One region of the Streptococcus nidrosiense genome, then DNA from elsewhere that is predicted to be linked to it. Evidence: predicted binding sites of a transcription regulator. Region 1 holds the regulator's gene; the other holds the start of a gene.
What was found. The regulator Rex, encoded in region 1, represses fermentation and respiration genes when NADH is low (regulators of the CRP and FNR family bind a similar motif). The targets are predictions, from matches to a motif close to TTGTGAANTANTTCACAA.

Region 1 (4,195 bases):
TGTAGGTTCAATCTTTACCTTCCACGTTAAAGGCGGTGAAGCAGAAGCTCGTAAGGTGATTGACAACTTGGAAATCTTTTCAAACTTAGCCAATGTAGCAGATGCTAAATCATTGGTAGTTCATCCCGCAACTACAACACATGCTCAGTTGTCTGACTCAGATCTAGAAGCAGCAGGAGTAACTAAAAATCAAATTCGTCTTTCAATCGGTCTTGAAAATGTTGATGATTTGATTGAAGATTTGCGACTAGCTCTTGAAAAAATCTAAAAATAACTAGTTTTTATCGAATTATAAATCCTTCTCACGAATAATTAAGTGAGGAGGATTTTTATGTATAGTATTTCTTTTCAAGAAGATTCGCTCTTACCAAGGGAACGCTTGGTAACAGAAGGAGTAGAGAGTTTGAGTAATCAGGAGTTACTAGCCATTTTGTTACGAACAGGGACTCGTCAATCTACTGTTTTTGAAATTGCACAAAAAGTATTGAATCAATTAAATTGCTTAACTGATTTGAAAAAAATGACTCTGCAAGAACTACAGAGTTTATCAGGTATCGGTAGAGTGAAAGCTATTGAGTTGCAAGCTATGATAGAGCTAGGAAGTCGTATTCACAAACAAGAAACCATGGAGGCAGAGAGTATCCTCAGTAGTCAAAGACTGGCTAAAAAGATGCAAGCTGAACTGGGAGATAAAAAACAAGAGCACCTGGTAGCGCTCTATCTTAATACTCAAAATCAAATCATTCATCAGCAAACCATTTTTATCGGCTCAGCTACTAGAAGTATTGCGGAACCAAGGGAAATTCTCCACTATGCTTTGAAGCATATGGCAACATCTGTGATTCTGGTTCATAATCATCCATCTGGTGCTGTCATGCCGAGTAGAAATGATGACCATGTTACGAAGCTTGTTAAAGAAGCCTGCGAATTAATGGGTTTGGTCTTATTAGACCATCTAATTGTCTCACACTCCGATTATTTTAGTTACCGTGAGAAGACGGAACTGGTATAAAAAACCTGTATGTGATACAGGTTTTACAATTCATTGACGACATAGTCGAAAAGTGTTTTATCTTTGGGGCGATTTTCAAAGAGAAATTCTGGATGCCATTGAACACCGAGGTAAGGGAAACCATCCGTTGTTGTAACAGCCTCGATAATTCCATCTTTAGGATCATGAGCTACAACCTTGAGATTTGGAGCTAGGTCCTTAATACTCTGATGGTGGAAAGAGTTGATATGGGAGATTTCTCCATAGATTTCTCGAAGAATAGTATCAGGCTCGGTGACTAAACGTTGAGTTGTATACTCGGCTGAAGTATCCTGCCAATGGTCTTCAATATCTTGATAAAGAGTTCCTCCCATAGCCACATTAAAGAGCTGGGTGCCTCGACAAACAGAAAAAATGGGTTTCTTCTGTTTAATGGCTTCTTTTATAAGAGCTAGCTCAAAAATATCTCTTTGAAGGTAGTAGTCATCGCTATCGATCGTTTTAGGTTCACCATAGAACTTTGGATCGACATTTTGTCCACCAGTTAAAATGAGTTTATCAATCAAGCCAATGTAGTAACTAGCCATTTCTTGATCACCAATGGGTAGGATAATGGGAATTCCCCCAGCTTCCTTGACTCCTTCAACAAAGCCTTTCGCAGCATAGCTCATCATAAGCTCATCATCAGGATGAGCTTTTTCGTTTCCTGTAATCCCAATAACTGGTTTTTTCATAAATGCTTTCGCTTTCTAATCCTCTTTTCTCATGAAATAGAGGAGAGTTTGCAATTCACTAGTTAAATCTACATACTGAGCTACCACATCTTTTGGTAGTTGGAGATGAACGGGTGAAAAGCTTAAAATTCCTTTAATACCTGCTTCGACAAGGAGATTAGCTACTTCTTGTGATTTGACACTCGGAACTGTTAAGATTGCAGTTTTAACATCTGCATTCTTTATTTTATCCTTGATTTGGGAAATTCCATAAATTGGGATTCCATCAGGAGTTTTTGTCCCAACTTCAGGATGATCATCCAAATCAAAAGCCATAATGATTTTCATTTTGTTTCGTTCGTGGAAACGGTAGTGAAGGAGAGCGTGCCCCATATTACCAATACCCACCAACATAACATTTGTAATAGAATTATCATTTAGAAGATCAGCAAAAAACGTCATTAGTTTTTTGACATCGTAGCCAAATCCACGACGACCAAGTTCACCAAAGTAGGAAAAATCTCGTCTAACAGTAGCAGAGTCAATACCAATGGCCTCGGCAATTTGTTTTGAGTTGGCTCTTTCAATTTTTTCTGCATGAAATCTTTTAAAGATACGATAATAAAGAGAAAGTCTCTTTGCTGTTGCTTTTGGAATAGCAGACTGTTTTTCTTTCACAAAATCACAACCTTTCTAAATACTATTTTATAGAAAGATTGTGAAAAAATCAACAAAAACAAGAAAAAACTAAGAAAAATCTTAGCTTATCTTCGTAAAATCATAGTGAGATAGAAAACGATAGAGATTTCCCAGAAGCCCCTGATAGATTTCTTTTCCATTATAGGTCAGAGAAGTAATGACAGTAGTATCTGGAAGAGTCACACAACCTGAAAGTGATAGCATGAGTGCTTCATAATCTTCGTATTCTAAAACGCGATCGACTTGATAGGTGTCTTTGTAAGTTAATCGAAACATAATTGCCTTCTATCTTTCGCTTTTAGTAAAGACATCACGTTCAACAAGACTATCCATCAAGAAGTAAAATTTCTCTTGGTGGATATGAGTTTCTTCTGACTTAAAGATATCGACTAAACGTAGACCAAATTTATCAGTGATGTTGATTTTTGCACCTGTTAAGTCTTTGTTGATGATAATCTTAAGTTGGAAACCTTCCCCACTATTTGGAACTTTTTCAAGAAGACGTGTTAGTTCATAGTTACCAACCTTAGTTTCAAAAAAAGTGTTATCTTTTAGAGTGAACTTTTTGACGGTTGGGCTAAGTGTGTAATCATAACGGCAATTTTTAAGACTAATGGTTTTTTCGAATGCCATTGAGTTAACCTCCAATGATTTCTTTTAGAGTTTGTGCGAGAGTGATTATTTCTTGCTCTGTATTTTGAGGTGAAATGCTGACGCGAACGGATTCGTGTAAGCGAGGAGAGTCCTCTCCGTAGAAAGCCTGAAGAACATGACTAACCTGAACGACGCCTGCAGTACAAGCAGAACCAGTTGAAATAGAAATCCCTTCAAGATCCAGACAAAGGAGTAGTAGATCATTTCGTTGACCTGGAAATCCAATATTAAGGACATAAGGTAGCTGGTCTTTTCCTTGATTGAGGTAATAGTCTGTCTCAGCCATTTCCTTTAAGAAGGTGTCTTTTAGTTGTTGAACATTTTCAAAGTTTTGTGCTTGGTTTTCAAGATCATCCTTTAGAGCTGCTACCATTCCTACAATGGCAGGAAGATTTTCTGTTCCTGCTCTTTTTTTCTGCTCTTGATCACCACCATGAAGGTAGGAATCAAAATCTGTAGATGCAGCATAGAGAAAACCAACTCCTTTTGGACCATAAAATTTGTGTGCAGAAGCACTGAGAAAATCAATTCCCAATTCTTCGGGAAGTATTTCTAATTTACCGACTGCCTGAACTGCATCGACATGATAGACGGCTGGATGATTTTTTAGAACCTCACCAATTTCAGCAATAGGTAACAGTGTACCAGTTTCATTGTTGGCAAACATAGTAGAAACAAGAATGGTATCTTCACGCAGTGCATTTTTGATTTGGTCTGCAGTGATTTCTTGATGTTCAGGCTGTAAAATAGTCACTTCAAAACCGAAATTTTCAACCAAGTATTTGATGGGTTCTAGAACAGCATGGTGCTCAATCGCAGTAGTGATAATGTGCTTCCCACGATTTTGATGGCGAAGGCAGTAGCCGATGATAGCAGTATTATTGCTTTCAGTACCACCAGTGGTAAAGAAGATATGTTGTGGCTTTGTTCCTAGTAAACTTGCTAGTTCTTGACGAGCTTCTCGTAATAGTTTACCTGCTTGACGCCCATGGCCATGAATACTAGAAGGGTTACCATAAGTTTCTTGCATGACTTGAGTCATTGCTGAGATAGCTACTGAAGACATCGGAGTCGTTGCAGCATTATCCAAATAAATCAAAAACTCACCTAATTTCTATTTAAATAGTGGACTAACTGG
Region 2 (4,195 bases), 760 kb from region 1:
ATCTTCACTGACACCCAGTTCTAAAAGACGCTCATAGACACCACGAACACTCTTGGCATGGATTGTCGAGAATACCGTGGCACCTGTCAGACTAGCTCGTACAACAGCACGGGCTGTTTCACTATCCCTGATTTCTCCAATGATTAAAAGATCTGGACGATGTCGTAGGGAAAGTTTTATCAAGTTTTCATAGCTCAGTCCGATAGCTTCATTGAGCTGTAATTGTAGCATTGCTTCTTGCTTAATCTCAACCGGATCTTCAATGGACATGACCTGTTGTCCCTTAAACAATGACTTGGCTAATTCATGCATCAAAGTAGTTTTGCCGCTTCCTACGGGGCCTGCAAAAAGATAAAGCCCGCGTTGCCTAAAGCCCTTTTCCAGTTCTATAAGGTCCTGAAACCAGAAGCGCAACTCTTGTTCTTGATCATGCAAAAGCCGGATTACTAGACTCTCATGACCACGATAATCTCCCACCGTCGATAAGCGTAATGAAGAAACCTTATCTCCATGCTGATAATCACAGGAACCAAGCTGACTACGGCGTTTTTCTCCAACGTTCATCCCCGCAATAAACTTAAAATGACTAATGACAGCCCCCAACTTTTCAAAGTCATAGGTGTTAATCAAATGTCTCTCATCTCCAACTCGCATATGTAGCTCATAAATCTTTTCTTTAGGAACAAAATAGATGTCCTGAGCTCCTTGTTTTTTGGCCAGTGTAATCAATTCTTGTGCAAGTGTTTGTACCATATCTTCCTCCTCATTCTTATTATTCGAAGAAAATATAAAAAAAGAAGAAACAACTTCATTAAAAAGTTGTTTCTTCTTTTTTGATGCGACAAGTACGGTGGATTTCTAAACCAGTCTGCTTTTCGTAACCAGGTCTAAATTTTTCATCAGGAATGACTTGACCATCCTCCAACAAAGCCAAGGAATGATATTGCTGAAGAAATTCATCGCATTCTTCACACCAGCGTTTATCTTCTGGATCCCAAAAAATAGTCATCAAGTCTCCTCTACTTTTGTAAAGGGGAATTTCCTTTTCTAACTCAAACCAACAAGACTTATAATATTTCAAGGCGTCATAATAGTTATCAAATGTTTTGCTCGCAATGACGTCGTCTTCCCAGCCTTCTATAAACCACCACGGTTCAAAATCTCCGTACATTTTTATAACTCGATACATAGTTTAACTTCCTTTGTACCGTATATTATAGCGAAATTTTAAGAACAATGAAAGAATTTTGCTCATTTTCACGAATTATATAACATTTTCAAAAAATCCAGCTATTCAAAAACGAATAACTGGATTTAAAACAAGATTAACCTTCTGAAATATCGTTTTCAATAATCACTTTAATCGCATGATGATCGGCGGCCTTACTAAATACTTCATAGGCCTTTTCTATTTCACTAAGTTTGAAATAATGAGTTACCAATTTTTCAGGTTCAATTTTATGACTTTCTAAGGCCTTCAAAAGCTGAGGAGTTGTATTGGTAGAAACCAATCCAGTAGTTACGTTAATGTTCCGAATCCAAAGAGTGTCCAAATCAAACTGAACTGGTTTACCATGCACACCACAGTTGGCTACTGTTCCGTCTACACCGATAATCTTTTGACAGAGATCAAACGTTGCAGGAATTCCTACCGCCTCAATAGCGACATCTACACCTCGACCATCTGTCAAATCATAAATTTCTTGAATTGCTTTTTCAGGGTCTGAAGAATTAATCTTATGAGTAGCACCGAAAGAAACTGCAGTATCCAAGCGATTATCGTCTAGGTCCACCATAATCAATTTAGCTGGAGAATAGAATTGTGCCGTCAAAAGAGCTGCCAATCCGACTGGCCCTGAACCAACGATAGCTACACTACAACCAGGCTCAACTTTCCCTTTTAAGACACCAATTTCATAGCCAGTTGGCAAGATATCAGATAACATAACCAAAGCTTCATCAGACAAGTCAGCTGGAGTATGATAAAGAGTATTATCAGCATGAGGCACACGAAGATATTCTGCTTGCATACCGTCGATCAAATGTCCAAAAATCCATCCACCTTCGTCTTCACAGTGGGCATAGATTCCTTTTTTACAATAGTAACACTTGCCACATGCACAAACGCAAGAAATCAAAACCTTATCACCCTTTTTGAAGTTTGAAACTCCTGCTCCGACTTCTTCTACAATACCAATTCCTTCATGTCCTAGGATAGTTCCACTCTTACAAGCAGGAACATCGCCTTTAATAATATGAAGGTCTGTACCACAAATAGTAGTCTTAACGATACGCACAATAGCATCTGTTGGCTTGCGAATAACTGGTTTGTCTACATCAACAAATGACGCAAGGCTTGGTTTAACGTAAGTATAAGCTTTCATAAGCAATCCTCCACTTTTTTATTTGTATTATTTATATCATAATTGTAAGCCTTTTCATTGAAAAAATCAAGTGATTTGTGAAAGAAATAACAAATTTATTTTAAAAAAAGAAGAAACTAAACTAGTTTCTTCTTTAGAAATTATGCTTGATAACGTTTTTCACCGTCTAGATAAGTTGCTACTAATTCCAAATCTTTATCTAGCACGATAAAGTCAGCATCATAGCCTTCACGAATTTGTCCACAGACGTCATCGATATGAACTGATTTAGCTGGGTTCAGACTAGCCATCATGACTGCTTCATGAGGATTTGCAATTCCCCACTCAACGACATTTTTCAAACCATCTTTAAGTTTGAGAATGGAACCTGCCAAGTTACCTGTAGATTTAAGGCGAGCAGTCCCATTTGCAACTACAACTGGAAATTCACCTAACATATAATCGCCATCTTGCAAACCACCGGCTGTCATACAATCAGTGATAAGGGCAATATTTTCAGTTCCCTTTTGTTTAAGAAGAATTTCGCAGGCCTTAGGATCCACGTGATGACCATCACAAATCAATTCTGCATAAGTGTGTGGTAACTCATACATCGCACCAACCATACCGAGTTCGCGGTGTGTTAAGCCACGCATTCCATTATAGGCATGAACCCAAACACTAGCCCCGGCATCAACAGCTTTTTTAGCTTCATCAAATGTAGCATTAGAGTGACCAAGAGCAACAGTTACACCTTCACCAGTAATAGTACGTACAAAGTCCTCAACACCATCACGTTCAGGTGCAAGAGCAATTTTATTAAGAAGACCATTAGCAGCCTTCTGCCAAGCACGGAACTCATCCATACGAGGATCTTTCATGTAAGCAGGGTTTTGAGCTCCTTTAAATTCCTCAGTAAAATATGGCCCTTCAAAATAGATACCACGAATCTTAGCACCAGATGCTTCTTGATAGCGTGCACCAATGTTTTCAGTAACAGCCAGCAATTGTTCGTATGATGAAGTTAGTGTAGTTGGTAGGAAACTAGTAACACCTGTGCTAAGAAGACCTTCACTCATCGTATGAAGAGTTCCTTCAATATTATTATCCATGACATCCACACCACCAAAACCGTGAATGTGTGTATCAACGAGACCAGGTGCGATGCTATAACCAGAATAATCTAAAATTTCAGCATCCCCAGAAATCTCTTCAACATGCTTACCAAACTTGCCATCAATAAGTTCCAAATAACCTCCACGACGAATACCATGTGGATAGAAAAATTGATCAGCTTTAATATATTTAGGCATAATGATAACCCCCTTAAGAAATAATCTACTATTTATTATGTCAATTACATTATAAACCTTTCAAAACGATTTGTAAATGGTATAGACCTTTTTTAGTGAAATTTTAATAAATTATTCAACAAAAAAGACAAGGTCTAAAAACCTTGTCTTTAATACTATACCGGCGGCCAACAAACTAGCGTTAAAATAAGTTAAAATAAATAACCAAGAAACGATTAAATCAAGATATTATCACACGCTAATTAGTATTGAAATTGAGGAAATTGACCAGTGGTTGACCAAATAAATTTTAAACTTTTGCTTTAATTTTATAGCCTTGGAATTTAATAATCACAATTTTTTATACATAGTTCAATACCGTGTTCGGCACAATCGGTATAGTCCAATATTCATTCTCAAAAATGGTCTAAATAGCGTAGTCTTTTAAACTATTTTTGTGAATCCAAAAAATCTTCCTATTTATAATAAGGCTCTATAATATTTGTAGTGGGTAAATCCCCTATGGATATTATGGAGCTT

Region 2: a site for Rex is predicted at 2,460-2,477, ahead of AAFQ93_RS00730 (zinc-dependent alcohol dehydrogenase family protein). Genes of this name have one in related genera too.

What each region holds. Positions count from the first base shown of each region.
Region 1 covers NZ_CP152419.1:1,416,870-1,421,064, reverse strand. The annotation lists gene AAFQ93_RS06735 (O-acetylhomoserine aminocarboxypropyltransferase/cysteine synthase family protein) at 1-268, shown strand, start outside; gene radC (DNA repair protein RadC) at 332-1,012, shown strand; gene AAFQ93_RS06725 (gamma-glutamyl-gamma-aminobutyrate hydrolase family protein) at 1,036-1,725, opposite strand; gene AAFQ93_RS06720 (redox-sensing transcriptional repressor Rex) at 1,741-2,382, opposite strand; gene AAFQ93_RS06715 (DUF4649 family protein) at 2,464-2,679, opposite strand; gene AAFQ93_RS06710 (DUF1831 domain-containing protein) at 2,689-3,036, opposite strand; gene AAFQ93_RS06705 (cysteine desulfurase family protein) at 3,041-4,156, opposite strand; gene AAFQ93_RS06700 (ribose-phosphate diphosphokinase) at 4,172-4,195, opposite strand, start outside.
Region 2 covers NZ_CP152419.1:161,822-166,016, forward strand. The annotation lists gene comGA (competence type IV pilus ATPase ComGA) at 1-753, opposite strand, end outside; gene AAFQ93_RS00725 (DUF1033 family protein) at 812-1,189, opposite strand; gene AAFQ93_RS00730 (zinc-dependent alcohol dehydrogenase family protein) at 1,326-2,384, opposite strand; gene nagA (N-acetylglucosamine-6-phosphate deacetylase) at 2,525-3,676, opposite strand.